2 regions of the Polycyclovorans algicola TG408 genome follow, and region 1 is predicted to be linked to the other one. Evidence: riboswitches for the same ligand, from Rfam matches in the RefSeq annotation. Region 1 holds a riboswitch; the other holds the start of a gene.
What was found. Region 1 has a riboswitch for cobalamin ahead of btuB (TonB-dependent vitamin B12 receptor). Riboswitches for the same ligand answer to the same signal wherever they lie in the genome.
Positions count from the first base shown of each region.

Region 2: linked by a shared signal. The riboswitch ahead of U741_RS0114925 (TonB-dependent receptor plug domain-containing protein) and the one ahead of btuB (TonB-dependent vitamin B12 receptor) in region 1 are both predicted to bind cobalamin.

Region 1 covers NZ_JOMH01000001.1:2,921,770-2,937,137, forward strand. Annotated here, with positions in the region: gene U741_RS0114025 (cobyrinic acid a,c-diamide synthase CobB) at 1-1,066, opposite strand, end outside; gene cobO (cob(I)yrinic acid a,c-diamide adenosyltransferase) at 1,063-1,683, opposite strand; gene U741_RS0114035 (hypothetical protein) at 1,680-2,255, opposite strand; gene btuB (TonB-dependent vitamin B12 receptor) at 2,300-4,135, opposite strand; cobalamin riboswitch at 4,266-4,500, opposite strand; gene U741_RS0114045 (histidine phosphatase family protein) at 4,553-5,131, opposite strand; gene U741_RS0114050 (adenosylcobinamide-GDP ribazoletransferase) at 5,131-5,922, opposite strand; gene U741_RS0114055 (transcriptional repressor) at 5,949-6,413, opposite strand; gene hisI (phosphoribosyl-AMP cyclohydrolase) at 6,476-6,952, shown strand; gene U741_RS0114065 (lipopolysaccharide biosynthesis protein) at 6,995-8,254, opposite strand; gene U741_RS0114070 (glycosyltransferase family 2 protein) at 8,293-9,237, opposite strand; gene U741_RS0114075 (O-antigen ligase family protein) at 9,215-10,600, opposite strand; gene U741_RS0114080 (glycosyltransferase family 2 protein) at 10,605-11,795, opposite strand; gene U741_RS0114085 (CpsD/CapB family tyrosine-protein kinase) at 11,811-12,713, opposite strand; gene U741_RS0114090 (Wzz/FepE/Etk N-terminal domain-containing protein) at 12,719-14,137, opposite strand; gene U741_RS18615 (SLBB domain-containing protein) at 14,137-15,368, opposite strand, start outside.
Region 2 covers NZ_JOMH01000001.1:3,113,229-3,128,596, reverse strand. Annotated here, with positions in the region: gene pssA (CDP-diacylglycerol--serine O-phosphatidyltransferase) at 39-818, shown strand; gene leuA (2-isopropylmalate synthase) at 1,062-2,729, shown strand; gene U741_RS0114965 (uracil-DNA glycosylase) at 2,734-3,525, shown strand; gene rimI (ribosomal protein S18-alanine N-acetyltransferase) at 3,509-3,976, shown strand; gene ggpS (glucosylglycerol-phosphate synthase) at 4,008-6,320, opposite strand; gene U741_RS0114950 (TIGR00645 family protein) at 6,450-7,052, opposite strand; gene U741_RS0114945 (alpha/beta fold hydrolase) at 7,180-8,004, shown strand; gene U741_RS0114940 (NAD(P)/FAD-dependent oxidoreductase) at 8,050-9,681, shown strand; gene U741_RS0114935 (putative RNA methyltransferase) at 9,678-10,484, shown strand; gene U741_RS0114930 (NHL repeat-containing protein) at 10,536-11,729, opposite strand; gene U741_RS0114925 (TonB-dependent receptor plug domain-containing protein) at 11,737-13,599, opposite strand; cobalamin riboswitch at 13,710-13,898, opposite strand; gene dacB (D-alanyl-D-alanine carboxypeptidase/D-alanyl-D-alanine endopeptidase) at 13,908-15,362, opposite strand.

The DNA of each region.
Region 1 (15,368 bases):
GAAAGCGCGGCTGCATGGCGGTGTGGCCGGGCAGCAGCCCCACCATCGGCCAGCTCTGGCCGTCTTTTGTTGTCAGGGTTTCAAACAGCCCCATCATGCCGCCGCACTCTGCGAGCATCGGTTTGCCGGCAGTGTGGTGGGCGCGCAATGCGGCCTGCATCGCGGTGTTGGCCGACAGGGTTTCGGCGTGCAGTTCGGGGTAGCCGCCGGGCAGATAAACCGCATCGGCCTCGGGCAATACGGTGTCGCTGAGCGGCGAAAAGTCCACCAGGGTTGCGCCCAGTGCCTGCAAGGTGTCGCGGTTGGCGGGGTAGCAGAAGGCGTGTGCCGCATCGCGGGCAATGGCGATGCGCTGGCCGGCGAGTAGCGGCGGGATGGGCGCCGGGTCGGTCACGTCGAACGTGCTCAGCGGAATCGCTGAAAAGTTGACGGCATCGCCCAGCGCCTCGGCCGCAGCATTGATGCGCGCGTCGATGTCGGCCAGCTCATCGGCCTGCACCAAACCCAGGTGCCGCTCCGGCAACGCAACCTCGGCACTGCGCGGCAGGGCGCCCAGCCAGTGCAGCGGCGGCCGCAGGCTTTGCGCCAACATCTCGGCGTGACGCAGGCTGCCAACACGGTTGGCGACGACGCCATGAAACGGCAGGTCGTCCTGATACCGCGACAGCCCCAGCGCCAGCGCGCCAAAGGTTTGTGCCATCGCCGAGCCGTCCACCACGGCGAGGATGGGCACACCAAAGCGGCGCGCCAGATCGGCACTCGACGGGCTGCCGTCATACAGCCCCATGACGCCTTCGATGAGGATCAGGTCGTGCGTGCTGGCGGCCTCATGCAACAGCCGCTGACACCCGGCCTCGCCCACCATCCACAGGTCGAGCTGATACACCGGCCCGCCGCTGGCGCGCGCCAGCAGCATGGGGTCGATGAAGTCGGGGCCGGTCTTGAACACCCGCACCTTGAGGCCCTGCTGCCGCGCGCGACGCGCCAGCGCCGCGGTCACGGTGGTCTTGCCCTGCCCCGAGGCGGGCGCCGAAATCAGCAGTGCGCGGCAGCGTGCCTGGCTCATAGCTCCACCCCTTTTTGGGCGCGGATGCCCTGCTGGAACGCATGCTTGACCACGGTCATTTCGGTGACGGTGTCGGCGGCCTCGATCACCTCTGGCGGTGCTGCGCGGCCGGTGACGACGGCGTGCTGCATCGCCGGCCGGTTGCGCAGGTCGGCGACCACCTGCGCCACGTCCAGATAGCGGTGCTTGAGCGCGATGTTCAGCTCGTCCAGCACCACCAGTTCATAGGTGGCATCGGTCAACATCCGCCGGGCGATGGCCCAGGCAGCCGTGGCGGCGCGCACGTCGCGTTCGCGGTCCTGCGTTTCCCAGGTATAGCCCTCGCCCATGACGTGGTAGTCCACCTCGGGAAAGCGCCGATAAAAGGCTTCTTCACCGGTGGAAAACTTGCCTTTGATGAATTGCACCACGCCCACTTTCATGCCGTGGCCCAGCGCCCGCGCCACCATGCCGAAGGCCGACGAGCTTTTGCCCTTGCCGTTGCCGGTGAGCACCAGCAGCACGCCGCGTTCGGTGTCGGCGGCGGCAATCTTGTTGTCGATGACGCCCTTCTTGCGCTGCATGCGCAGGCGGTGGCGTTCATCACGGGCGGCATCTTCGTTGGGGATTTCGCTCATGGGGTTTGAGGCTCGGTCGTGGCGCGGCGCAGCCGCAGGCCGACGCCGTAGATCAACGCAGCCACGCCAACATAAAGCGACAGGTTACTGAAGTAGCGCGGCAGGTATTCGGCGATGCGCGGCAGGAAACCCAGCAGGGTCGGATCAACCTCGCGCCCCGAGAAAAAGTAAAAGCCGCCGCCGGAAAACAGGTAGCAGACACCGGCACCAACGCCGACGCTGAACGCCAGTGGCAACACCGTGAACAACTGGTCGCGATGCTGGCGGGCGTACCACTGACCGGCCCACCACAACGACCCGTAGGCGGGAACCAGCGCGGCGTAGGCCGGGGTGAAGCAATGGTCACTCACGCCGGCCCAGCCGACGGCGGTGACATCAAGTGTAAAGGCCAGCGCAAACAGCGCGGCAAACGTCCAGACGGGCCGGACCAGCACACCGGCCAGGAAGAACACCGCCCACGACGCACTGGGCAGCGCGTCAAGGCTGGCGAAATGCTGGCCCCGGGTGAGCATCATCAGTGCAGCCAGCGAGGCGAGCAGCGCCCATTGGGTAGCGGGGCGCAGGTTCAGCAAGGGATTGGCGATTGCATTCATGTCGGGCTCCAGTGATTGAGGCTTCAGACTTGGTTGGGGGTAAAGCGCACGGTGGCCATCACCGAGGCGCCATAGTTGGCGTAGGTGGCGGCGGTTTCGTAGTCCTTGTCGAGCACGTTGCGGCCTTCGAGTTGCAACAGCCATTGCGGCAACGCCTGCCAGCCAAAACGCAGGTTCAGCGTCGCGTAGCCCGGCAGCGGCGTGGTGTTGGCAATGTTGTCAAAGCCGTCGGAGGCCCCGTAGACGCTCAGTCCGGCGCTGAAGGCGCGGATGTCGTAGTCCACATCCAGCCGGGCGCTCTGCTCGCGGCGGCGCGGCAGGGTGTTGCTGCGGTTGGCGCCGTCGCCGTCGTTCTCGGGTTGCAGCCAGGTGAGATAGCTTTGCAGACGCAGGTCACCGAACCGGGTGCCGAGTTGCGCCTCGACGCCGCGAATCAGCGCACGGTCGATGTTGTTGGGCGCTTCCAGATCGGAGTCAAAGGCGATCAGGTCGTCAATCTGCGTGCGAAAGACGTTCACCGCCCAGCGATAAGCGGCGTGGTTGCCTTGGAGCGACAGCTCAACATTCTCGGCCTCTTCCGGCTTCAGATCGGGGCTGCCGAAGTTGGGGAAGTACAGTTCGTTGAAGGTGGGTGCCTTGAAGGCCGTGCCGTATGAAGCGACCGCCCGAATGCCGCCGGCGAACCCGTAGCCGTGAGAGACCCCGCCGGTGGTGTTGCGACCGAACTGCTGGTTTTCGTCTTCACGCAGGCTCAGTTGCAGGTCATGTGCGCCAACGCTGCCCTGATACACGGCGAACAGGCCCGTGTTGTCGCGACGATTTTCGGCGTAGGCGGTGGTGCCGCTGATTTGGTCGTTCTGGTAGTCAACGCCCACGGTTACGCCGTGCCCCGCGGCCAACGCGACATCGTTCTGCCACGACAGCGTGTCGCGCCGGGTCTTGAAGCGACTGACGAACGCGCCGTCGAGCAGGTTGTCGGCGTCATCGGTGCTCTGGCCGCCACTGAGCGCCACCGTCCAACGGGGCAGCGGGGCAAAGCGGCCGCTCAGACCGATCACCTGATTGACCGTGTCGGTTTCGTTTTGCGAGGCGCCGTCGAAGTCATTCTCGCCCTCGGCGCGCAGCAGATTGACCGAGACCTCGGCGCCGTTGTCGAACAGGTGTCCGGCGCTCAAGGAGCCCGCCAGTTGCCGGTAGCCGTCGCGGTCCGGTTCGTTGAGGCTGGGGCGCACGTCGATACCGTCGGTGGTGCGGGCGTTCAGGCCGGCGCTGAACCAGGTGTTGCCATCACCGCCGCGCAATCCAGCCTCGATGCGGCCATCGCCACGCGAACCGCCGCCGAGGGCGAACGAAGGCGTCACCACCCCGCTACGCGATCCGCGACGGGTGAAGATCTGGATCACCCCGCCAATCGCCTCCGAGCCATAGAGACTGGAGCGCGGCCCGCGGACGATCTCGATACGGTCGATCTGGTCGACGGGAATTTGCTCGAACGGCGTGCTGCCGGAAGTGGCCGAGCCGACCTTGATGCCGTCAACCAGCACCAGCACATGGTCGGATTCCGTGCCGCGCACGAACAGCGAGGTCGACTTGCCCGGCCCGCCATTGGTGGCGAAGTTAATGCCCGGCAGGCCGGTCAACACGTCGAGCACATCCTGCGACTGCAGGCGCTCAAGGTCGTCGCGGGTGATCACGGACACCGGCGCCAGCGTGTCGGTCAGCGCCTCCGAGTTGCGTGATGCGGTGACAATCACATCGCCCATTGCGGGCGGCACGGATCGTGATTCAGACGCGGCAGCCACACATGACATCGCGCCGGCCATCAAGGTCAGCGCCCATTTTTTAAGAAAGGATTTCACGAACATCTCCTGAAGCGTCGCCCCACGCGACGTAAATCGAAGTGGAGATGGCGCTTTAGAAGACAGGTGACGAACGCAACGGGGCACGGCAGACAAACGTGGCCTGTCACGTCCGGCCTCGCCCACCGCGCGCCATCGGATGCTTCAGGCCGGTCTCCGGACTTACGAGCTGGGCGTTTGAGAACCCTGAATGCGGCGCCTTCCCATGTTCGAAAACACAGTGGCGTGAAGCCGCATTCAACTCGCTTACCGTTGCGGGGGCAGTGCCGGAATGATTGATTCGCCTTGGCGAATCAGCGCACCGGCTTCCCGTTTAATCCCGGACAACTTGCGTTGGCCGAGACACCTGAAGCGGCGCGACTTTACGGCGAGCCGTGACAAAACTGCAAATGCAGCGCCGCCGATTCGGGCAGAAAATCAGGGCTGATCAGGCGCAACCTGCCAGCGACCATCGGCGGTTCGCGCAAGCGCGAGAAGACCGCCCGGCGGGCACGACCCGTCCAGCCACTGCGCCTGCGGCAGGCCCAGCAAATGGCCGCGCAGCACCCGCAGCGGACCGCCGTGGGTGACGATCAACATCTGCACCACGGATGCCTGATTCGCCTGCTGTAGCGCATCGTCCAATGCGGCCAGCACCCGGTTGCGCAGGTCGTTGGCGCACTCGCCGCCCGGCATTCGATAGCCCCAGGGTGATGCCGCCCAGGCATCGATTTGTGCGCGGTCGATGTCGTCCCAGGCGCGCAACTCCCAATCGCCAAAATTGATTTCCTTGAGCCGGTCGTCAAGCACGACAGGCGCGCCCGGCACAAGTGCGGTTGCCAGTGCCTCGCAGCGCCGCAGCGGGCTGCTGATGACCCGGGTGGGAACAGCGCCGATGGCCGTACGCAGCGCGGCCAACTCGGTCGGTGTCGGCGGTCGGGCGGCGACGTCGCTGGCCCCGTAGCAGATACCCGGCGGCAACTGCACCGGCAGGTGCCGCAGCAGCAACAGACGCATTAGACCCAGGCCGCGCAGAGCACCAGATAGGTCGCGATTTCGGCGACCTGCTGGGTGGCCCCCAGCGCGTCCCCGGTATAGCCGCTGATGCGGCGGCGACAGTATTTTGCCGCCAACCAAGCCACGGCCAGCAGCGTGAGCATGACCGCCACGCCTTGCAGCAGCGTCAATGGCGACCCGACCCACGCGAGCAGCAGCGGCAGCCCCGCGATGGCGCAACCGATGCGCCACTCGGTGCTGCTGATGCCTTCGGCCACAGGCTTGGCCTTGGTCGCGCCCTCGATGCGCGCGTAGGGCAACCAGACCATCACGCTCAGCGCGCTGGCACGTGAGCCGGCATGAGCGATGACCAGCGCCAGCGCGGCGAGTCCGAGATTCAGCTCGGCCAGCGCCAGCAGCGCGCAGAACTTGATTAGCAGCGCCAGTCCCAGCGCCAGTGCGCCGTAGGTGCCGATGCGCGAATCCTGCATGATCGCCAGCACGCGCTTGGGCTCGAAGCCACCTCCAAAACCGTCGGCCGAGTCCGCCAGGCCGTCTTCGTGGAACGCGCCAGTGAGCAGAATCGTCACCAGCATCGACAGGCTGACGGCCACCATCGGGGTCCACAGCGCGGCGCCCAACAACAGGCTGATGGCACCGACAGCGCCCACCAGGACGCCCACCAGCGGGAAGTAACGCGCCGCACGATTCAGTTCGTCCGGCGACCAGCCCACCCATTCGGGAATCGGAACACGGGTGAAATAGCCGAGCGCAATGAAGGCGCGTCGCAGTTCACGCTGGGTGTCGGACATCGCGGCGTGCCCTGTCCGGTCAGACGTCACGCAGGATCGCGGCACTCGCCGCAATGGCCGTGCAATTCGACAACCGGTCGGCTCACCTTGAAGCCATGCGCTTCGGCGCCCTGCTCCAGCCGCGTGGCGATGGTGTGATCGTCAAGCTCAACGGTCTGACCGCAGCGCTCACAGACCAGATACACGCCGTGGTGGGCGTGGCCGATGTGCATGCACGGCAGATAGGCATGCGTGGATTCCAGCCGATGAATAAAGCCCTGCGCCATCAGAAAGTCCAGCGCACGATAGACGGTGGGTGGGGCCAGACGGCGGTTCAGCCGGGTTTCCAGGGTGGCCATCAGGTCATAGGCCGAACGCGGGCCCGGCTCGGCCAGCATCAGTTCAAAGACTTCGCGGCGCATGGGCGTGAACCGCGCGCCACGTTTGCGACACAGCGCGTCGGCCTGTTCGAGGGTGGCCTCGGCGGAGTGGGAATCGGTCGTCGCCTTCATGGTTTGATGGTATTACACTTGCGCCCCCGCGCCGCCCGGCGCCGAGTGTTGAATGAAGGGCCATGAGTAACGACGTACGATTTTTTTCGCGACTGACCATCGAACAGGTGGAAGAAGGCCACGAGTTGGCCCCCAAGTTCGATGCCGACGGCCTGCTGCCCTGCGTCACCACGGCACACGGCACGGGCGAAGTGCTGATGCTCGGCTACATGAACGCCGAAGCGCTGAAAAAAACCATTCTCACCGGCGAAGCGCACTACTGGTCGCGCAGCCGCAAGGTGCTCTGGCACAAGGGCGCCACCAGCGGTCTGGTGCAAAAGGTCGAAGAACTGCGCATCGACGACGACCAGGACGCCATCTGGTTGCGCGTGTCAGTCAACGGCGATGCCTCTTGCCACGTCGGGTATCGGTCGTGCTTTTACCGCTCGATTCCGATGGGCGAAGGACCGGACGAACGCACGCTACAGTACGAAGAGTCTGAAAAATCCTTCGACCCGAAAGTCGTCTACGGCGACGCGCCGAATCCGACCATTCTGTGAGTCACCTGCGGCACTGAACCACCCGCCTGCACGGCGGCTTTTTCATGTCTGCACGGGCGCCGGTGGCCCGAGCACGCCGCTGCGGCGCAGGTGGGTCAGGTAACCGACCATCAGCACCATGCCGGTGACCTCGCCGGCAATCAGCCCGAGAATGCCGCCGACGGCGCCGAACTGCAGCATCGCCAGCGCGCCGGAAGTGAGCGACACGCTGGCGGTGATCGCCTCCAGGGCCGAAAGCGCCTTGAAGCGTTCGACCACCATCGCCGCACGCGAGATCGTCGAACGCACCACGCCCAGCGCAAAGCACGCAGACCATGCCGCAATCAGCGCGCCCTGCTCGTCAAATTCGCGGCCAAGTATCGTGCCCATGATCCAGTCCTGCAGCACCCACAGCAGCGCCACGTAGGTCAGGGTGACGCCGAGCAATCCGGCGGCGATCGCCGACAGCCGCTGCAAGACCACGGCGCCGCCCAGGGTCGGGAACCAGCTCGCCGCCATGGGGAGCAACAGTTGCCCGACACCGGTGGCGAGAAGATTGATCGGCATCAGCAGCAGCCGCGTGGCCGCCACGGCAGCGACAGCACGCACGTCGAGCAATGCCACCATGACGAAGTAAAAACCCTGCACGAACGACCAGTTGATCATCGAACCCAGCAGCGCCCAACGGCCCAGCGGCCACAACTGGGCCAGCCGGTTGACCGGTTCATCCGGTGCCCAGCCGAAGCGTTCACCGACCACCGCCCTCGCCCGCCATCCGCCGGCCCACGCGGCCAGCGCCAGTCCCAGCAGCACCCAGGGCGCGGCTTGCCCGCCCGCCAGCAGCGCGGCGGCAGCAGCGGCCATCACCGCGACCAGGGCGTAAACGCTGTCGCTGCGCAGTACGTCAATGGGCGCGCGCCCCAGGTACAGCACGGCACGCAAGTGTTCACGTCGAATCGCGGCGGCCGCCGCGAGGATCAGCGCGGCCGCCAGCCACACGTCGTCCCAACGCTGCAGCACCACGCCGGGCACCAGCACTGCGCCCAGCATCACCACACCGCCAACTTGCCAGCAGAGCCGCGCCAACTGGGTCGCGACACGACTGAAGAGTTGCCTGCGCTCGTCCAGTGGCCATTTGCCGCCGAGCACGGCTTGGGGGCCGAACACCGCCGAATTGGGCACGGCGATTGCGAGCGCCAGCACCGTGTAGGCGAGCACGTAGCGGCCGTAATCTTCTTCGGTCGTAAAGCGGATCAGCACCAGGCCAATGATCAGGTTGCAGGCCGACAACACCGCCTGGGTGACAATCGCACTACCGAACAATCGCGTGTTGCCGAGTGCCGCCTGGAGCCTTGCGCCCCTCACTTGGCAGCGGGCTTTTTCTGGTATTCGAGGATGCGGCCGCGACCCAGCAGCACGTCGAACTTGCCCAGCTGCGCGGCGACCTTGCGGCGCCAGGCAAAGGTCTGTGGCGGCGCGGCGCCGGTCAGCCGAAGCGCGGTGTATCCCAGAACGGCGATGAGCCATTTAGCCGCTGCGTCGAGCCCTAAACGTAGCCGGGTCGATGCACTGACCGGGCCATAGACCCCATCCAGAACCTGAAGCGCATAGTCCTGCGCGCCGCGCCGACTCCGGGTCAAAAACCACGTCTGCTGCATACGCTCGGGGCCCAGTCGCTCAATGGCCGGCGCTTCGGCACACCAGACAAAGTGCGCGCCATTGCGCCGCAGGGCGTTGAAAAGGTCGGCATCTTCGCCGCCCGAGAGGCCATAACCGGGATCAAACGGCCCGTCACGTCCGGTCAGCACCGCCTTGCGAATCAGCACATTGCCGCTGAACAACATGTTGGCCGGCATCACCGTGCCGCTGGTCAGGGGCGCGTAGCCATGCAGACTGCCACCGTCGCGGGGCATCCAGGCCGGCGCATCGTCCGGGATCTGCTGTTCAACCGGGCCGAACACGCCGTCGGCGCTGCTGCGGGCAGCCTGTGCAGCCTTTTGTGCCAGCCAATCGGGCGCCACACGCTCGTCATCGTCAAGCAAGCCGATCCAGTCGCCCGTCGCACGGTGGATCCCGCGGTTCCGTGCCAGTGAGATGTTCTGCTCGGGTTCGATCTGGTGGATCAACGCAAAGGGCACCTTGTCCATCGCGGCCTCGACGGTCGCCCGTCCACTGCCGCCAGCGTCGTTGTCGGTGATGACCACTTCGGACAAGGTCGGCTCACCTTGCAGCGCGGCAAGGTCTTCGAGCAGCTGCCCCAAGGTCTGGGGCCGGTGAAAGGTGTTAACGCAAACCGAAACGCGCATGGGCAGACCGGGCGGCAGGAGGTGAAGGCTCGGATTGCAGTGGCAATCCCTGCCGATACGGGACAAAGCGCGCTTCGAGCAGTCGCCGCCCCAGTGCCATCATTGCCAGCGTGGTCACGAAAAACTCGGCGGTCACGGGTCTCAGGATAAAGCTTTCCATCAGGTTGGAAATGATCTGAATCAGCAGCAACGCCGCATTGAGCGCAAACAGACCACGGTCAATTCTTGCCACCCTGATGATCATCCACCCGTAAAAAAGGTAGGCGCCGATCATCAGCATCACCCCGCCCAGACCCAGCGAGATGGCCATGTCGATATAGCCGTTGTGCGCCGAGCTGATCGAGAAGCGCAGCGCACGCTCCATGGCCGCCGACGGCCCGTCCGGCTCATCGAGCCAGAAAGCCTCGAAGCCAATCCCCAGCCACGGTCGCGCCATGATTTCGTCGAGCGCCAGTGCCCAGATCAGGGTGCGGCTCGACAGGGTGACATCCTTGCCAAACGCATCGGCGACCGGTGTCATCAGGTCGGTGTAACCGGGAAAGCCCAGCAGCAGCAGCAACGCGTAGACCAGCGCCACCAAAATCACCGTGGCGACCAGATAAACCCGCAGGTCACGCAGCGCGCGCGGTGTCATCAGCGCCGCCGTCATCAGCGCCGCCGCCAGCACGAACATGATCAGACTGGTGGAGCTGCGCGACAGCAGCGTTGCGGACAGGCCCAGCACCACACCGAACGCCGCGGCACGCCATGTCAGTTGTCGCGTCAGCCCGCCGTGCAGCCAGAACAGGGCGGTGAAGGTGCCCAGCAACCCGTAGTTGTTCTTGTGTGTGGTGATGCCGCGCCATGCGCCTTGCAGTTCGTACAACGACGACTGGTGAATGCCATTGGCCGGCGCCACGATCACCCAGGCAATGCTCAGCAGCACACAACCTGCCAGCGCCCAGCGCGTCACCTGGGTAAAGCGCTCCGGCGTCCAACTGGCCAGCTGAAAGGCCAGCGCAATCATCACCACGCCGACCACCTTGATCACCCGCCGTAAGGTCACCGCAGGGTCGTGCGACCAGAGCACGCTGGCTGAGGCAAAGACAATGAGCAGCAGAAACACCCAGTTGAGGTGCGGCAGCAGCGCGAGCGCCAGCCGCAGGCGACGCAGCACGATCCAGCCTGCCACGGCAAAGAACGGCAGCCACTGGACGCGCGAGATGAGGCCCGACTCGCGCGACTCGGTGATGCCCAGCTCGTCAGAGCGGGCAAAGTTGAAGCCGTCCGGCACGATGCTGAGCAGCACCGCCGCGAAAACCAGCACGGTCAACGTCCAGTAATAAGCGCGGTCTTCGACCCACTGGACCGGGGCTTGCGTCATCCGGCTACTCCCGCTCGGTGCGGACCCACTCGGTCAGCACCCGTTTGCGCCGCAGCCGCAGCAACAGTGACCACGCCACGTAAACCGGCGCGAAGGCGAGCACCTGCAGCCCGCCCAAGCCCAGCCCGCTGAGCCAAACGCCGCGCAGCACGTGGGCGATCAATGACAACCACGCGGCCAGTGCCAACCATGGCAGCCATGTGCCCAGCGGCACGATCAGCCCGCTGACCAGCAACGCCAGGGACCACAGTAAAAGCGCCGCCACCACCGTGGACAACGGCGGAATCAGCACCTCCAAAGCCAGATCGAAACGCTCCAGCGCCGGAGTGCCGAGCGCTTCGCGAATCAGCGGCCAGCCGTAGGTGCGGCGCATGCTGGCGCGGCCGCCGTCCCAGCGGTCACGCTGCGACACGGCGCGGTCGGTCTGACTGACCATTTCGGCGGCGATGCTCGCCTCATCGGCGTAGGCAATGCCGATGTCGGCACGGACCAGCGCGATGCCGTACTCAAGGTCCTCAGCAATGGAGAAGGCCTGGTACGGCACCGTGCGCAGCGCCTCCATTGAAAATCCCATGCCGTTGCCATTGAGCTTGGTCGACAAACCCAGACGCGCCCGCGCCCGGCCACGCAGTCGATGAAAAATGGCCAATGCAATCGTCATGAGCCGCGTGCGCCAACCCGCCTGCGGGTTGCGAACCCCGTAGAACACCTGCACCGCGCCCCAGCGCCCCGGCTTGTTGAGGTGCGCCACCACAGCGGTCACCAGGTTGTTGCTGACGACGCTGTCGGCGTCAACGACGATCACCGCTTCAGCCCACCCCTCATCAATCAATGTCGAGAACGCCAGCGCCAAGGCGTAGCCCTTGCCGCGTCGGTGGGTGTCGTTGCGCTCAATCACCCGCGCACCGGCACTGCGGGCACGTTCAGCGGTGTCGTCGCCGCAGTTGTCAGCCAGCACCAGAATCTGCAGTGACTCGGCCGGCCAGTCGCAACCCTGCAAGCTCTGCACCGTGGCAACAATGCCGGCCGCCTCGTCGTGCGCTGGCACCACGAACACGACGCGGCTGGCGCGCTGCGCCGGGCTCAACACCGGCGGTGCCGTACGGACCGACAGCAGGGTGAGCAACCCCAGGTAATAGGCCGCGACCAGCACCGGAAGCCCGGCGATCAGCAGTAATCCGTCGAGCCAGTTCATTTTGGGTCGGGACGGTCAGAGCCGCCGAGTGCGCCGTGGACGGGTGGTCTTGGCAAAGTCTTGCAACACACTGCCCACGACCCGCCCGTTGGCGGCGTGCAGGCGTGACAACGCCGATTGCGCCGCCGACAAGCGGCACTGATGCCGGTGGACGACCAGCAAGACATTGCGCACTGCGGCGACGACCGCCAGGGCATCGGGACAGGCCTCTATGGCAGGTGTGTCGATCACCACGTGGCGATAGCGCCTTGAATAGCCCTGCATCAGCTCGCGGAACTCGGGCTGCGAGAGGCGCTCAAGCGGTTTGCTGCGATCCTGCCCGGCGGTCAGCAATGACAAGTGCGGCAATCCGTCCACCGTCAGCATCTGCCCGGGCCCGGACTGGGTCAGTGCCTCGGCCAGCCCCGGGGCATCCGGGACCTCAAACAACCGCTGCTGACGCGGTGTGCGCAGGTCGGCATCAATCAGCAGGGTGGGCGCATCAAGCTGGGCGAGGCTGGCCGCCAACTCGGCCGCGAGCAGACTGCGACCCTCACCCCTCTGCGCCGAGCACACGGCCACGACGTTGGTGAAACCGTCATTGCGCGGCAGGCGTTCGAGCTGCATCAGCAGTGCCGTGCGCAGGCTGCGAATCGCCTCGGCGTGGGCCGTAAACGGGTCGTGCAGCGCCTTGAGCTCGATGCGGGGGCGTGCCTGCGGCAACGTCTTGATGGCGTGCGTGGCGCTGCGCGCGGCCTCGATATCGGCCGGGCTCGCCAGCTTGAGATTCAGCACCGCGTCGACAAAGCCAACGCCGCTGCGGCGCTGCTCTTCGATGACCCTCAGAAAGTCGTCTTCGGTGAGCCCACAGGTGCGAATCAGGTACGCGGCAATCCGCGACAGTTCGTCTCGGTTGGCGGAGGCGGTTTGAGAGGCCATCGCCGTCATCGCGCCGGCCCTGCTTCCAGCAATACGTCAATGCCCAACTCGCGTTCGACGTCTTCGCGCGAGCGCACCCGGCGGTCCATCAGTTCAACGGCCAGCGCCGCGAGCAAGCCGAGAAACCCGCCGACCAGCGCGCCCAGCACGAGGTTGACGCGGATCAGCGGCTTGAAGTGCGTGAGCGGCGGCGTTGCCTCGCCCACCAGGCGGGCGTTGGCGTAGTTGCTGTTGGACACCAGCATGACGTTCTCAGAATTGCGCAGTGCCGCATCGTAAAGCTGCCGCGCGGTCTGGAGCTCGCGCTGGTAGCGCGCCCCCTCGTCCGACAGGCTGCGGGTCTGCAATACGGTGCTGCGCTGCTGCGCCATCTCGGCTCTGACTTGCGCCAACGCCCGATTGGCCGCGTCGGCATTGGCTCGCAGGCCATCAAGGTGGCGACCGATTTCGGCGTCGAGCGCGCCGCGGATGGCGGCCACCTCAGATTCCAGCGCACGCCGCGTCGGATGCTGTGACCCCAGTCGTGTGCTGGCATTGGTCAGCTCGGCCTGGCGCTGCGAAAGCTGGGTTTTCAGAGATTCGATGGTGCTGGAGCCGAGCACGCCATCGTCAGTCTGCCCGGCACTGTTGCGCGCCGCCTCAAGCCGCAACCGGGCACGACGGGCCTCGGCCTCGGCCTCGCTGAGGCGCTGGTTGAGGTCGGTGAGGCGATCCCCTTCGACGTCGAGCTGGTGATCAAGGTCAATCAACCCACTTTCTTGCCGATAGTCGGCCAGCGCCTGTTGGGCCTCGTCGACCCGCTGGCGCAGCCGGTCAATTTCGCTGCTGAACCGCTCGGCACTGCGGCGCGCCGGCTCGGTGGTCGCCGACAGATGCTGGGCCAGAAAAACCTCGGCAATGAGATTGGGCACGCGCGCGGCCATCATCCGGTCATCCGACTCGTAGGTGATGCTTACCAGCCGCGTGTCACCCTCGCGGCCAATCGACAGCGACTTGCGCATGTCGGCAACCATGAAGGCGATCAGGCTTTCATCATCGGCATCCGGCACTTTGGCGCGCAGCGGAGCCACACGCTCGGCATCGCTGAGCCAGCCGAGCTGCCGCACCACCTCGGCCAGCACTCGGCCGGCGCCCACGGCGTCGACCTGGGTCGACATGTAGCTTTCGGCCAGATTCGGCGACAGGTCGCGCTGCAGCAGCGGGTCGTACACGTCAAAGTCCATCTGTAGGACGGCGGTCGCGCGGTATTGCTTGGTCATCGAAAAACTGACCAGCGCCGACAGCAGCAACACCGCAGCCCCGACGGCAACCGCCAAACCGAACCGGGCGCGCAGCACCGAGATCAACTGCGAGAGGCTCATGCCGCGCGGCACCAGTTCCGACGGCAATATGGGGGCCGGCTGCGTTTGCAGGGCGCCGGCCATCAGAACAAGCGCTCGCGGATGTAGATGACATCGTCCGGCTGCACGACGTCGGCCAGCGACACCGATTGGGTGATCACCCGACCATCAGGCTGCTGGCGCTGGACCTCAATCCGCTTGCGCGAGCCGCGCTCGTTGGCCCCGCCACCGAGCGCCAGCGCCTGCATCACGGTCATGCCGGGCTTGAGGGGATAGGCATTGGGCGAACGCACTTCGCCATAGATATAAAACAGCGCTGCTTCGGGGACCAGGACCGTGTCGCCGGGCTGCAACATCAGACGCTCGGCGCCTTGTGTTTCGTTGCCCGCCAGCAAGCTCGTCAAGTCAATCTCGCGACGCTGCATCCCGCCCTGTGCGTCGCTGCGCAGTACGGCAACCCGCTGATCACCGGTTTCGGCAATGCCGCCCGCCAGCGCCAGTGCATCGAGCACGCTCATCTGCGTGGGCGCTGCAAAGCGACCCGGTTGTCGTACTTCGCCCAGCACCGAAATCATCAGGTTGCGCGACTCCAACACCCGGACCTGCACCTGCGGCGACACCAGGTAATCGCCCTCGGCGTAAGCCGCAGCAATGCGCTCAGCGGCGGCGGCGGCCGTCAAGCCCTGTACGGCAACCGCGCCCACCAGCGGCAGATTGACGTCACCGCTGGTGGCCACATCAACCTCCTGGCTCAGGTCGGGCTCGCCCACCACCGTCACCGACAGCACGTCGGCGACACCGATCACAAACTCGCCCGTGTCCGCCAGAGCGGCGGCGGGCAGACGCTGCGTGACGACGTTCGGCTCTCGGCTTGGCGCACGCGCTTGCTGCGGGTTGAAGTCGGGCGGTGGCGCCATCGCCGACAGCCCCTGGGACCGCCGCGGCGTGGCGACCGTGGCCGTTGCGACGCCTGCCGGTCGCTGCGCCGTCAATGCTGACGATGGCCGCTCAACGGGCGCGAACGTTGGCGCAGCAGCCGGAGTGGCAGGCCGCGCCGGCGGCGGCGCGGATCGCGGGTTCTGCGTCGCGAGCGCCGCCTTTGCCGAAGGGGCGCGCTGCATCGACTGTTGCATCAAGTAAGGCATGCGACGGTCACCCGCCGGCGCGGATGGCTCGTCGGGCAGCGGCGGGGCTGGAAGACGCCCGGCCGGCACCGCCCCCGGCGGCGCCGCCGCGTAACCCGAGGGCACCGATGACACCGATGATTCCAGCCGCTGAAGGCGGGGGGGCGCCACGTACGATCGTGAGTCTTGGT
Region 2 (15,368 bases), 190 kb from region 1:
CTGGCCGAGCATCCCCAGTGACCGGTTAACATGAGCGGATGAATTCCCCTGATCCGCAACCGAGGCAGCGCAAAGGCATTTACCTGCTGCCCAACCTGTTCACCACCGGCACCCTGTTTGGGGGCTTCCTCGCCATCGTGTCAGCGATGAATGGCAATTTCGGTATTGCCTCAATGGCAATCCTCGGGGCGTCAATTGCCGATGCCCTGGATGGCCGCATCGCGCGCATGACCAACACCCAGACCGACTTCGGCAAGGAATACGACTCGCTCTGTGACATGGTCGCGTTCGGCGTGGCGACCTCGGTGGTGATGTACGCCTTCAGCCTCCATCATCTCGCTGACTACCGCTGGCTGGGCGGCAAGCTGGGCTGGGTGGTCGCCTTCACCTTCACCGCGTGCACGGCGCTACGGCTGGCACGCTTCAACGTGCTGGCCGCCATCGCCGGCAGCAACAAGGATTTTTTCGGCCTGCCCAGCCCCGCCGCCGCCGCGGTGGTGACCTTCTTCGTCTGGTCGGCGCACAGCGCAGAACTGCAGGGTGATGACCTGCTGGTGCCGGCAACGATACTGACCGTCGTCGTTGCCTTGCTGATGGTGAGCAACTTCCGCTACCCGAGTTTCAAGCAGGCGCCGCTGTCCGAGCGCGTCCCCTTTGCCACCCTGCTGATTGCCGTGGGGCTGATCGTGGTGGTCGCCATTAACCCGCCGGTGGTGCTGTTTGTGACCTCGTTCATCTATGCGATGTCGGCGCCGGCCGCCGCGCTGTGGCGCTGGTACAAACGGCGGCGACGCACGGTTGCCGATGAAGATGGCTGAGCTATACTGCTTCCTGTGCCAACGTCCGATGCCAAGCAATTCTGGTTAAGCCCTTTGATGGGTGCGGGTTCGTTGTGCCGTCTGCTCGGTCGACTTCTGCCGTAAGGCAGACTTCCATCAGCGCCAGCGCGGGGCCTCTACCGCGCGCATCCCGAATCCTGTCTCCGCCCGTTCTCTCGGCCGCCGGAGTTCATGTTTTGCGCCGCGTGGTTTGCTGCGTTGCGCCCCCGATGAGTGACTGCCATGACCTTGTTGACTGACCCTTCGAAGAAATATCGCCCCTTCGCGCCCGTGCACCTGCGCGACCGCACCTGGCCCGACGCGGTGCTCACCCGGGCCCCCATCTGGTTGTCCACCGACCTGCGAGACGGCAACCAGGCGCTCATCGAGCCGATGAACGCCGAGCGTAAGCTGCGCATGTTTGAATTACTGGTGCGGGTCGGCTTCAAGGAAATCGAGGTCGGTTTTCCGTCGGCCTCGCAAACCGAGTTCGATTTTCATCGGCACCTGATCGACAAGGGCTTGATCCCCGACGACGTGACCATCCAGGTGCTGACCCCGGCGCGCGACACCCTGATTCGCCGCTCCTTCAAAGCCTTGAAGGGTGCGCCGCGCGCGATCGTCCACATCTACAACGCGGTGGCGCCGGTGATGCGCCGCGTCGTGTTCAAGATGAGTGAGGACGAGGTCGTTGACCTGGCGGTGTCGCATATCCGCCTGGCGCGCGAATTGGCGGATGCCAACCCGGAAACCGACTGGCGCTTCGAGTATTCACCCGAGATGTTTTCGGGCACCGAGCTGGCGTTTTCCAAGCGTGTGGTCGATGCCGTGGTCGACGCCGCCGGGGCGACACCCGAGCGGCCGATCATCATCAACCTGCCATCGACGGTGGAGCACTCCACGGCAAACATTTTTGCCGACATGGTCGAGTGGATGCACCGCAATATCGCCCGCCGCGATTCGGTGATCATGTCCATTCACCCCCACAACGACCGCGGCACTGGCATCGCCGCCGGCGAGTTCGCGCTGATGGCCGGCGCCGACCGCATTGAAGGCTGCCTGTTCGGCAATGGGGAGCGCACGGGCAACTTTGACGTCGTCAACCTGGCGCTGAATCTGTACACCCAGGGTGTGCATCCGGGACTGGATTTTTCCGACATCGACGAGGTGCGGCGCACGGTGGAGTATTGCAACCAGTTGCCGGTCCACCCCCGGCACCCCTACGTGGGCGATCTGGTGTTCACATCGTTCTCCGGCTCGCACCAGGATGCGATCAAGAAGGCCTTTGATGCCCGGCAGCCCGACGAGATCTGGGACATGCCGTATCTGCCCATCGACCCGCTGGACATCGGCCGCTCCTACGAGGCGGTGATCCGCGTCAACTCCCAGTCGGGCAAGGGCGGCATCAGCTATCTGCTGGAGCACGAGTACGGCTTCAGCCTGCCGCGCCGGTTGCAGATCGAGTTCTCGCAGGTGGTGCAGTCGTTCACCGACCTGTCGGGCAAGGAAGTGCGCGCTGCCGACATCTGGCAGATTTTTGAGCAGCATTATCTGCGCCCGGGACGCCATCGCTACGATGCCCATCATCTGGTCGAAGATTCAAAAGCATCGTCGGTGAAGCTGGCGTGTGAGCTGGTGATTGACGATGTGCCGGTGGCGCTGCAGGGCCAGGGCAACGGTCCCATTGATGCGTTCGTCGAAGCCCTGTCGCGGCAGACCGGGCACGGCATCTCGGTGATCGATTACCACGAGCACGCACTCACCGGTGGCGCCAATGCACAGGCGGTGACCTATATCGAGCTCAAGGTCGATGATGGGCGCGCGCTGTTCGGTGTCGGGGTGGACGCCAACATCGTCACCGCATCGCTGAAGGCGATTCTGTCGGCATTGAACCGCGCGCTGCAGGCCTGAGCGGATGAACGATGCGCGAAAGCGGCGACTGGCCCGGCTGGGGGTGGATTCGTGGGCGCTGCGCGACGGCGCGCCCGCGACAGCGCCAACGGCAGACGTGTCAGCCGCCGCCGGTCCCGTCGAGGCGGCTGCGCCTGATCGGGTGACGACCCCACCGCCATCATCACCGCCGCGCGCCGATGTCCGGCCGCCGGCCCAGCCGTCTGCGGCAGCGTCAGGCATGGACGCCTACGCCGACTGGGCCACGCTTGAAGCCGCCGTCGCGTCATGCACCCAATGTGGTTTGTGCCCGACCCGAACGCAGACCGTCTTTGGAGCGGGCGCACGCGATGCGCCGCTGATGATTGTCGGCGAAGGTCCTGGCGCCGATGAAGACGCCTCTGGCCTGCCCTTCGTCGGCCGTGCGGGCAAGTTGCTCGATGAAATGCTGGCCGCCATTGACCACAGTCGAGAGCGCAACGTGTTCATTGCCAACGTCGTTAAATGTCGGCCGCCGGGAAACCGCGACCCGGCGACCGATGAGGCCGAGGCGTGCCGCCCTTATCTGGAAGCGCAGATCGCCTTGATCAAACCGCGTCTGATCGTTGCCCTGGGGCGGGTCGCAGCGCAGCGTTTGCTGGCAACCGACCAGCCGCTGTCGCGTCTGCGCGGCCCGCTGCACCACTACGGACCGCTGCAGACGCCGCTGCTGGTGACGTATCACCCGGCGTACCTGCTGCGCAGTCCGCGCGAAAAAGCCAAGAGCTGGCAAGACCTCAAAGGCATTTGGCAACGCGTCAATGGCGCTGTCGACTGACGGCGCGCCGGGCATCCGGCCGATGCACGAACAAGACTTGTCGGCCGTGATCGCGCTGGAGCTGCGGGCTTACCCCAGTCCATGGACCGAAGGTATCTTCATCGACTGCCTGCGCGCGGGCTATTCGGCCTGGGTGATGCGTGACGCCGACGAGCATCTCGTGGGCTATGCCCTGATGAGCATGGCGGCGGGCGAGGGGCATGTGCTCAATGTCTGCGTCGATCCCGCGCTGCAGGGTCAGGGCCATGGCCAGCGCTTGTTGGCGCACCTGATTCACATCGCCCGCCATGCCGGCACCGAAGTGCTGTTTCTTGAAGTGCGGGTCAGCAACCGGCGCGCCGCGACGCTGTACCTTGCGGCCGGTTTCACGCCCATTGGCCGGCGGCCTGGTTATTACCCGTGTCCCAACGGCGGGCGCGAGGATGCCGACGTCTACTCGCTGACGTTGTAAGGCGCAGCAGATTCGGCGCTTGAAACGCGCCTCAGGTTGTCGATGCCGGCGCTTTGTCTTTCACAACCGTTGGCATGCCGGTAACCGGGTCGACGTATTCAATGCGGCCGGGGTCGATGGCGCCGTTGTTTTCGACGGCGGCCAGAAAGTCGTCGCCCCAGCGCGCCACGCTGTGATAGTTCACATCGTCGTACAACTGACGCAGGCGTGACTCGGCCTCGGCGCGGCCCATGTTCAGGGCCAGGTACAGGCTGGACACCAGGTCTGCGGTGTCGTGCGGGTTGGTGAGAATGGCGCCCTTCAGTTCGGCCGCGGCGCCGGCAAATTCCGACAGCACCAGCACGCCGCGTCCCTGGGTCAGGCCCTGCACCGCCACGTACTCCTTGCAAACCAGATTCAGGCCGTCGCGCAAGGGCGTGATCCAGCTCACGTCGGCCATCGCGTAGTAGGCGCAAATTTCATCGAACGGCATGCTGCGGAAGAAGAACTGCACCGGCGTCCAGCCGACCTGTGAATAGCGGCCGTTGATGCGGCCGACGGCCTGCTCGATCTGCGTCTGGAGCTCGTCGTAAACGGTCATGGAACTGGCGGCCGGCACGCACACGGTCATCAGCGTGATTTTGCCGAGCAGTTCGGGGTAGACCTCTAGCAGCTTCTCGAAGGCCACCAGCTTTTCCAGCGTGCCCTTGGTGTAGTCGAGGCGCTCGACCGAAAGGATCAGCTTGACGCCGGTCAACGGCTTGCGCAGGGCTTCGAGGCGGCCTTTGGAGTCGGCCTCTTTCAGGGCATCCTTGATGCGTCCCATGTCGATGCCGACCGGGTGCGCGCCGAGCTGGATGCGCCGGCCATGCACTTCAATCTGGCTGGTCATGTTGTCCAGCCCCACGGCGCAGCCATAGGTTTGGAAGCGTGGCGCGCAGCTCTCTTTGGCGATGGTCTTGAACGGGAAGGCGCCGCGCGCGGCGTCGACAAAGTTCTCGACCTGACGCGGGATATGAAAGCCGATGTAGTTGCACTGCAGCAGGCTGCCGATGATCTCGCGCCGCCACGGCACCACGTTGAACACGTCGGCCGACGGAAAATACGTGTGGTGAAAAAACGCGATGCGCAGGTCTGGACGGCGCTCTCGCAAGTACGCCGGGACCATCCACAGGTTGTAATCGTGAATCCACACCGTGGCGCCCTCGGCGGCCTCGTCGGCGGTGGCTTCGGCAAAACGCTTGTTGACCTCGAGATAGAGCTGCCAGTCCTCTTCGCGAAAACGCGCACGCTCCCAGAAGGTGTGCAAAGTCGGCCAGAAGGCTTCTTTTGAAAAGCGCTTGTAGAAAATGTCGACGTCGTGATGGCTCAGTGGCACGCGGCGCACGGTGAGTTTGGGGTAGTTCTCGGGCTCGAAATCGGTGTGGGTTTCGAACCGCCCTTTGCCTTCGTGTGTTGACCATGCGACCCAGGTGCCGGCGTGCTCCCCTTTGAAAAACGACAGCAGCGACGGCAGGATGCCGTTGGGCGAGCGGTGCCGGCGGCGCACCGGCTTGCCGTCGACCACCGCCTCTTCGTAAGGCAGACGGTGGTAAACCATCAGCAGTTTCGACTTGCCGAACGGCCTCTCAGGATCGGCCTCCGAGCGGATACCGGCTTCGCCGAGAAAGCCGAAGTAGGCCAGTGCCTCGAGAATGCCGCCGCAACCGGGCCGCTCGGCCTGCAGCACCAGACCTTTGCCGCGGGTGGCGTCGAGCAGCGGCTGCTCCGAGTCGCCCACCGCCACAGCCTTGAACCCGCAGGCCAGCATCGACAGGTCGTTGAGCGTGTCACCGGCGGTCAGCACGCTGGACTCGGGAAGCCCCAGGGTGGTCACCAGCCCTTTCAGCGTTGCGCCCTTGTTGACGTCTTTCGGCAGCACGTCCAGATACACGCCGTTGGAAAACAGCAGGTCGCAGCCCAGGGCCTCGACGCGTTTGCGCAGCGTATCGGTGACGGCCGTCTCGCGGCAGAAGTAAGAGCAGCGCCGCTCTTGGGGAAATTCCTGCCGCTGGATGTCGGGTACATCGGCCAATGCCATGGCGATGGCGGATTCGCCAGGCCAGCGGTGGTCGATGTCGGACTGCAGCGGCTGGATCGGTTGTAGCGTGTGGCCGTCGACCACGGTCGCCCCCACGTCGCAGACGATGTAGTCCGGGCGCGGCAGGATCGGGTCGGAGAGCAGCGGCAGGACCGACTCCAACCCGCGGCCGGTGACGAAGGCCAGTTGAATCTGCGGGTGGCGGTTGATCAGCTGATAAAGGCGTTGGCGATCTTCGTCCGAGCCGGCGAGAAACGTGCCATCAAGGTCGGTGGCCAAAAGCATTGCAAGTACCTGATTCTGCGGGCGCAATGTTCGTCAAGGGACGCCCGTATTCAAATTGATGTCGAGCCTGAGCTTAGCACGCTGCACTGCAGCAATTCCCATCCCGCCGCCGCGATGGCGCCCTGCGACTCAATGTGCCGCAGGGTTTTTGTTACGCGCGTTGGCGGTCGATTGCGACATCAGTCGGTCGGTCCAGGCAATGCCCAGCGCCGAGACGATGAAGGCCATGTGGATGATCGTCTGCCACATCACGCCCGCCTCGGTCGTCGTGGTGCAGCGCACGCCGGCGGCCACGTCAGCACACAGCGGATAGGCGCCCAGCGAGCCGGCCTCGATGAAGGTTTTTAGCAAGTGAATCGACGAGATGCCGATGATCGCCATCGCCAGTTTGACCTTGAGCACCGAGGCGTTGACGTGGCTCAACCACTCGGGCTGGTCGGGGTGGTTTTCCAGCCGCAGTCGCGAGACGAAGGTCTCGTAGCCGCCGACAATGACCATGACCAGCAGGTTGGAAATCATCACCACGTCGATCAGTGCCAGCACGATCAGCATCACCGCCTGCTCGTTGAGCTCGAAGGCGCCATGAATAAGGTGCCAAAGCTCTTTGACGAACAGAATGACGTAAACACACTGCGCCACGATCAGTCCCAGATACAGCGGCAACTGTAGCCAGCGGGACGAGAAAATGAGCGTCGGCAGCGGGCCGAGCGCTTTGGGCAAGGGGGTTGACATGCAGGGGTTCCGGAGCGTGGGGCGGCGCGGAGTCTAACAGCCGCACATCACCGTTGAACGCTGCCTCAATGGTTATGCTGGCGTGATGAAAACAAGTTCATTGATCGGCAGTCGCGGCCTCCGTCTGATGGCCGATATTGCTGGGCCGCCTCATGGGCCGGCGGTCGTGTTGTTGCACGGCGGCGGTCAGACGCGACACGCATGGTCGCGCGCTTTCGGCGAGTTGGCGGCTGCGGGCTATTACGTGCTGTCGTTCGATGCGCGCGGTCATGGCGAGAGTGACTGGGCCGAAGATGGCGACTATTCCAGCGATGCCTCCGTGGCCGACCTGCGGTCGGTCATTGCCACCCTGGACCGGCCGCCGGCGCTGGTCGGTGCATCGATGGGCGGCATGGCTGCACTGATCGCCATGGGCGAGGCGGACCTGCCCATTGCCAGCGCCCTGGTGCTGGTCGATGTCGCGCCCAGGGTCGAGCGTGACGGCGTCGAGCACATTCGTAAATTCATGAGCGCGAACCTCGACGGCTTCGCGTCGCTGGACGAAGTGGCCGATGTCGTCGCCGCGTACAACCCCAGTCGCCCGCGCCCTCGTGACCCCTCGGGGCTGATGAAGAACCTGCGTCGCGGCGATGACGGGCGCCTTTACTGGCACTGGGACCCGCGGCTGATCGACACCCGCTTTGAGGAGCATCTGGCCTATCTGAAGACGTTCGAAGCCCGCATGGAGGCCGCCGCCGCGCGAATTGCTGCGCCCACCCTGCTGGTTCGTGGTGGCCAGAGTGATGTGGTGAGTGAAGCCGGTGTCACCGCCTTTCGCCAGCAGATGCCCCATGCCGAAGTCGTCGACATCGCTGAGGCCGGGCACATGGTGGCCGGTGATCGCAACGATGCCTTTAGCGCGGCGATGATCGCCTTCCTTAAACGTCATTATCCGGCTGACGCGCCGCGCTGAGGCGTCCGCATGGGACAATGTGCCCCCCGGTCGTGAATCCCGTCGATGCTGCGCCTTACCGAACTCACACTGCCCGTCAATCACTCGCCCGAAGCACTGGCACCGGCCATTCAGAAGCGTTTGCGCCTGCCGGACGGTGATCTGTTGCGCTTCATCGTGTTCAAGCGCAGCTATGACGCGCGCAAGAAATCGGCCGAGCTGAGTTTTGTTTACACCGTCGATTGCGAGCTGCGTGATGAGGCTGCGGTGCTGGCCAAGTTTGAGGGCGATGCGCACGTGCGCCCGGCGCCGGACGTCACCTACCACCCGGTCGCCCACGCACCCGCCGGCTTTGCCAACCGTCCGCTGGTCATTGGCTTCGGGCCCTGCGGAATTTTTGCGGCGCTGATGCTGGCGCAGATGGGCTTTCGCCCCATCGTGCTCGAGCGCGGTCAGCCGGTGCGGCAACGCACGCAGGACACTTGGGGGCTGTGGCGCAAGCACACGCTCAATGCGGAATCCAACGTGCAGTTCGGCGAGGGCGGTGCCGGCTTGTTCAGCGATGGCAAGCTCTGGAGTCAGGTGCGTGACCCCAAGTTCCACGGCCGCAAGGTGCTGAACGAGTTCGTCAAGGCGGGCGCGCCGGAAGAGATCCTTTACGTCAGCAAGCCGCACATCGGCACCTTTCGCCTGACCGGCGTGGTGACGCGCATGCGCGAAGAAATCGAAGCGCTAGGGGGTGAGGTTCGGTTTGGTCAGCAGGTGACCGACGTGCTCATCGAGGCGGGGCAGATGCGTGGCGTGACCCTGGCCAGCGGCGAGACCGTGCGCGCCGACCATGTCCTGCTGGCACTGGGCCACAGCGCCCGCGAGACATTTCGCATGCTTCACGAGCGCGAGGTATTCATGGAGGCCAAGCCGTTCTCGGTGGGCTTTCGCATCGAGCACCCGCAGTCGCTGATCGACAGCGCGCGGTTGGGCAAGTTTGCCGGCCACCCGCTGCTCGGCGCGGCCGATTACAAGCTGGTGCACCACGCCCGCAATGGCCGTTCGGTGTACAGCTTCTGCATGTGTCCCGGCGGCACGGTGGTCGCGGCCACCTCAGAGCCGGGCCGGGTGGTGACCAATGGCATGAGCCAGTACTCGCGCAACGAACGCAACGCCAACGCCGGCATCGTGGTCGGCATTTCGCCCGAGGATTATCCCGGTGGCGTGGCGGCTGGGCCCTTGGCGGGTATCGCCTTGCAGGCGCAACTCGAATCACAGGCCTTCGTGCTTGGCGGCCGCAACTACGAGGCGCCGGCGCAACTGGTCGGCGACTTCCTTGCCGGACAGCCGTCCACGGCGCTGGGCAGCGTCTTGCCCAGCTACAAACCCGGCGTGCGCCTGGGTGATCTTGCTTGCGCGCTGCCGGCCTACGCCATCGAAGCGATACGCGAGGCCTTGCCGGTGTTCGACCGGCAGATCAAGGGCTTTGCCCGCCACGATGCGGTGCTGACCGGCGTCGAAACCCGCACCTCGTCACCGCTGCGCATCACCCGCGATGCCGACTACCAGAGCCTGAACACCCGCGGCCTGTTTCCGGCGGGCGAGGGCGCGGGCTATGCCGGCGGCATCATGTCGGCGGGGATTGATGGCATACGCGTCGCCGAAGCGCTGGCGCTGAGCCTGCTCGCCGAGGGTGGACGGCCCCAATGAGTGTGATTTGCCCCCTGTGCCGCCTGCCGCTGGCGCGCGAGCCGAAAGCCTGGCGCTGTGAACAGGGTCACAGCTTCGACGTCGCGCGCGAGGGCTACGTCAACCTGTTGCCGGTACAGCAGAAGAAGAGTCGCGACCCCGGCGACGACGTGCGGATGGTGCACGCGCGCCGGGCGTTCTTGCAGGCCGGCCACTACCGGCCACTGCGTGACGCGGTGTTGGCGATGTTGGCGCCACTGAAAGCGACCCGCGTGCTCGACATCGGCTGTGGTGAGGGCGATTACACCGGTGCGTTTCCCGCCGTGGCGGGCGAGGTCATCGGCCTCGACATTGCCCGCCCGGCGATACGCCTGGCGGCCAAACGCTATCCGGCCATCACCTGGCTGGTCGGCAGCGGCGCGCACTTGCCACTGGCGGACGCCTCGGTCGATGGGGTCACCAACCTGTTCACGCAACTGCACGTGGCCGAGATGCGGCGCGTACTGCGCCCCGGCGGCCATGTGCTGGTGGTGACGCCGGCGGCCCGGCATTTGTGGACCCTGCGCGAACAGTTGTTCGATGTGGTGCAGGCGCATGCACCCGATAAATTCAGGGTCGGTTTCGAGACCGATTTTGAGGCGGTGACCCAGCAAACGGTGTCCGTGCCGCTGCAGCTCTCACAGGCCGACTTGCAGCATTTGCTGCTGATGACGCCCTATGCCTGGAAGGCCAGGCCCGAGCGGCGCGAGGCGATGAATGCGTTCGCAGCGTTTGAAACCGAAGCTGCCTTTTCGCTGCTGTTGTTCAAACGCAAGCCGCAATGAAACTGCGCCCGGCGGGTTTTACCGCCGGGCGCCGCAACTGCAGGTCCGCACTCAGTCGTTGATGTCGGGCAGCACCGCAAAGTCAATGTTGATCGGGATCAACGAGGTGTTGATACGGCTGCCCATCACCGTCTCACCGCCGCCGGAAACGTCCAGCAGGCTGATGCCCGGCGCCTCAGTGTCGGCGCGTGCGACCCACAGACGATTCAGCGGATCGACCGCCAGCGCGCCCAGTTCCTGATCGATGAAGCCGTCAACCGCAACCGGGTCGGCATCGGTGGTTGGGTCGAAGCGGTACAGGGTTTGCGCGGCAAACGGTTCGCCGGCGGTGAAGTAGGCCTGCGTGCCGCTGATGGCCACCAGCTCGCCGAACTGGCCGAAGGGTGCGCTTTCGGCGCTGCCGTCGTCGAGCAGCAACTCGGCGGTGAACGTGCCGGTATCGATGCGGGCAATGCCGCCCTCGAACACCGGTGTGAAGCTGCCGTCGAAGCCGCCGCTGCCGATGGCCAGCAGGTCAAGGCTGGCGGGATCGATGATGAGGCCGGTGGGGCTTTGCAGCGGCAATTCGATGCCCGGCAGGTCGGGGTTGTTGCCGGTGTCGACCTCCTCGTCGCTGCCGATGTCGATCACGGCGACATAGCCGCTTTTGACCGACGCGAAGTTTTCGAGCCGCTGCATGGCGATAAACAGCAGGCCCCGGTCGATGACCCCGGTAATCATCTCCGGCACGCCATCGGCGTCGTAGTGCGACAGGTCGATTTCACCGGTCTTGAATCCGGCTTCAGTGGTGGCCGACGGGTTGACGATCCATACCGTGCCCGACCCGTAGCGCAGCAGATAGCCCTTGGTGGGGCTGACCATCAGCAGGTCGGCGGGGTTGCTTTGCGCCGTGTCGTCAGGGTCCTGGGTTGAGGCCGTCAGGTTGGGCGTGTTGGGCATGTCGAGGTCGAAGCGCTTGACCGTGTTGCTGTCGAAACGCTCGATGACGAAGAATTGCTCGCTTGCGGCGCGGACCCGAATGTCGGACGTGGTCGGCGCCAGGTTGTTCTGCCCGGTCAATGTTTCGGCATTGATCAGCGATACGGCGCCGCTGCTGAAGTCTGACGCGCGGGTGGCGACCACGGCACTGACGTCGCTGGCATCCGGGGTGCCCCTGAATTGGTTGTCGCCACTTGAGCAGGCCGAGATCAGCACGGTGACCAGCAGGCCGATGGCCGCGCGCGGCGTGAATTTCAAAAGGGTCATGAATCGGTTACTCCTTGGGTGAATCGGGGGACATGATGGCGGGATAGCTCAGGGTCAGCCGTAAATGGCGCCCGGGCGTGGGAAAGCCGTTGAACTGTTCGGGGTTGTCATCGCGCAGGTTCAGCGCCTGCACCGACCAGCCGACGCGTTGCCATTGGCCGCGCACGCCGATGTCATGGCGACGTAGTGGCGCAGCTTTCAGCAGGTTTGGGCTGTCGTAAAACTGGCCGTGTTCAAAGCTGAAGGCGTAGTGCCAGCGCAGGGCCCAGAACTCGGTCTCAAGCCGTGCGTTGATCTGTTCGGTGTAGCGCCCGGGTAATTGTTTGCCGCGCGCCGCGCCGGGGCCGCTGCGGTTTTCGGTGCTCTGAAGGGTGCCGCCGATCTGCCCCTGCCAGCGACCAAGCCGGGCGGTGCCACCCCACTCGACACCGTAGATTTCGGCGCGCTCGGTGTTGATCGAGCGGCCCACACCCTGCGCGTTGAAGGTGGGGCTGATGGCATCACGCAGGTCCTGGCCGAATACCGCCGCATCGACGGTCCACGCACTGCCGACTGGCGCGCAGCGGGCGCCCAGATCAGCATAGTCGGCGCGCTCAGGACGCAGCTCGGGGTTGCCGCGAAACAGTCCGCGGTCACCGTAGCGCTCAAAAAAGGTTGCGAGGCGCTCGCGACTGCCGAGGTTGCCTGCGGCAATGCAGGGGCCAAGTCGCCGTGTCAGACCCACGGCAGGCGCCCATTGCCAGTGCTCTTCCTGCTGGCCGTCGGCGCGGTCTTCGGACCACTGCACGCCGAGGCTGGCGTTGGCGCGCCATGCACCGAGATCGCCAAAGGTTTCAGCCGCACCACCCAGTTGCAACCGCTCGGCGTCCTGGGTGGGAACATCACCAATCCGGTCTTCGGCGCGGTAGCGGGTATGCCCGGCATCAAGCACCGCGAGGCTGCCGTCTCCGAAGTGGAAGCGGCTCTGGCCGTCGATGCCGAAGGTGCGGCTGCGGCTGTCTTGCGCACCGAGGCCGATCTGGCTGTCGCGGTCGCGAAAGCGCTCGTCCAGCCAGCGCGTCGACAGCCGGTGGTGCCAGCGCGCCGACGTGTCGCCGGCGATGCTCAGGCCGTACGCGCGAGTGTCGAGTTGCGCGGTCTGGTCGGGCAGGTTGAGACGGGTGGGCAGCGATTGCGCGTCATCAATGACATGCGCCTGCACCCGCAGCGGCGCGCGCAGGCTCAGCAGGGCGTAGCGCTGCGCCGTGTCGGCATTGAGGCGCAGCTCGCGGCGACGGCGGTCGGGGTCGGTGGGGTCGAAGGGCTTGAAGGCGTTGCGGTACTTGAAGTCGTTGTCGGCCTGTTGCAGACCGGCGGCGAGCTGGACGTCAGTCGCCAATTGCGCGGCGGCATGCGCCTGGCGCTCGCCGAAGCTGCCGAGGCTGAAGCTGCCCAGCAGCGGCGCGCGCAGCACCTCAGGGGTGCGCAGATTGATGCTGCCGGCCAGACCGCCGGCAAGGTCGACCGGCACGCGGCCTTTGTGCACGGTGACGTCGTGCAGCATCAGCGGGCTGATCAGTGCCAATGAGGTGGCTTCGCCGCCGCCGCCGTCCAGCGGCTGGCCGTCGAGCAATATCCTGACCTGACGGCCGTTGCTGCCACGCAGACTGGCCTCGCTGTAGGCGCCCAGACCACCGCTGCGACGCACCTGTACGCCGGGCAGGGTGGCGAGCAGGCTCGGCAGGTCGCTAGCCAAAAGCGGATCGACCGGCACCCGCAGCTGCACGCCGCTCTGGTCCAGCTCGGCGTTGACTCCGGCTACCGTCAGCGGCGGCAGCGCAGTGTCGGCAAACGTGGTCAGCGGGCAGCACAAGGCGGCCGCAAGCGACATCGGGTGAAGCGGTTGAATCAGGGACCGGATCAGGCGCACGGGTCGTCCATCTGCAATCGACAAACCGTGGCCGCATGGCAGTTGCCATCCGTCAGGTTCGCCCTCCGCGACCACGGCACCTACCTCAGGCCGGTCTCCGGACTTATGGCGTGCTGGGTTGCGGCCTTCCCGTCGTCAACCGGACAGTGGCGTAAAGCGCAACCCCGAACCATTCACCGTTGCGGGGGCAGCGTCCGATTTGCACGGACTTCCCGTTTCACCGACCTGCAAGGGTCGGCACCTGAGGGCGCGCAGCATACGCCAAGGTCTCAGTGCTTCGCGAGCAGGTCCTCGATGTCGGAGCGGATGGCCTGCAGCGAGACGCTCATGGGAATGCCCTTGCGGTCCGCGCCGTTGACGATGACCGCGAAGGCCATCCAGCCCCCGTCCTTTTTGCGCAGATAGCCCGCCGTGCCGAACACCGAATTGGGCTCGGTCAGAGTCCCGGTCTTGAGCGCCACGCGCTGGCGCCAGTCGGTGTTGCCACGGCGCAGGGTGCGGCTTGGTGCTTCACCCGGCACCACCAGCCCGGCATAAAACAGCGGGAAGCGCTGCACCTGCCGGTACTCGTCGCGTAGCAGGGCCACCAGGTCTTCGGCCGAGACACGATTCTCGGGGGTCAGGCCGCTGCCGCTGTGCAGCACGATCGGCGTGTTGGGCGTCGGCGCGTTGGTCAAGCCGACCGCAGTCCGCGCCCGCTGCAAGCGCGCGGTCAGTAGCTGCGAGGCTTCGGCCAGCGTGCTGATCGGTTGCGGTGTGCGCTGCAGCGCAAGGCCCAGGGTCAGCATGTCGGAGATGTAGTTGTTGGAATAGCGCAGCAGGCCGGCGACCTGCTCACGCACCGGCGCGCCCTCGTGGCCGGCGAGCATGATCAAGTCTGAAGGCGCGGCTGCTTGGCTGACCCGCACGCCGCCCATCACTTGAATGCCCAGTTCGGTCAGGGCCTGCCGCAGCAGCAGGCCGGTGCCCAGTGCCGGGTCGCTCATTGAGCGGTAGAGGCGGGTGTCGCGGCCGATGTCACCGCCCATCACCAGTTGGTCGTCGCCGAGCACGCTGCGCCGGTCCAGCCACATGGCGCTGCGGGTGCCGGGCTTGCGGCTGGCGATGGTGCCGTCGAGGGGGATGGGCAGCTCAAAGGCGGCGCAGTGGCTGAGGGCGGCCTGCTGCCCCGGCAATTGTGGGGCCAGATCAATGCACCAGGTGCCGTAGTCCACGCCCACGGCCGACAGGGGCGCGTCGTAGGCGGTATGGGTGCGGCGCTTAGCGTCGCAGCGGTCCTTGACCTCGCATTCGAGGTGGCCGAATGGCGAGGCGCTGGTGACCACGTCGCCGTTGATCTGCGTCACGCCGCGCTGTTTGAGGCGCGCCGCCAGCAGCCACATGTCGCGGTGCTCGACGCTGGGATCACCTTCACCGCTGACCCACAGATCACTGTCGATCACGCCGTCGGTATCGGGTAGCGCGCCGCCCAGGCGGGTGACAAAGCGGTGGTCGCCGGGCCATTGTTCAAGCACGGCGGACGCCAGCACCAGCTTGCTCAGTGACGCCGGTGACAGCCGCTGTTGCGGCGCCATGACGGCGAGCGGTGTCTCGCTGCCCAGGTCATAGACCAGGGCGGTGACGCGGGCATCGCGCTCGTCTTGCAGTTTCTGCAGGGCGGGCCATTGCGCCATCGCCAATGTCGGACTTGCCGCGCACAACAGCATCGCGCCCCAGCGGGTCATCGCACT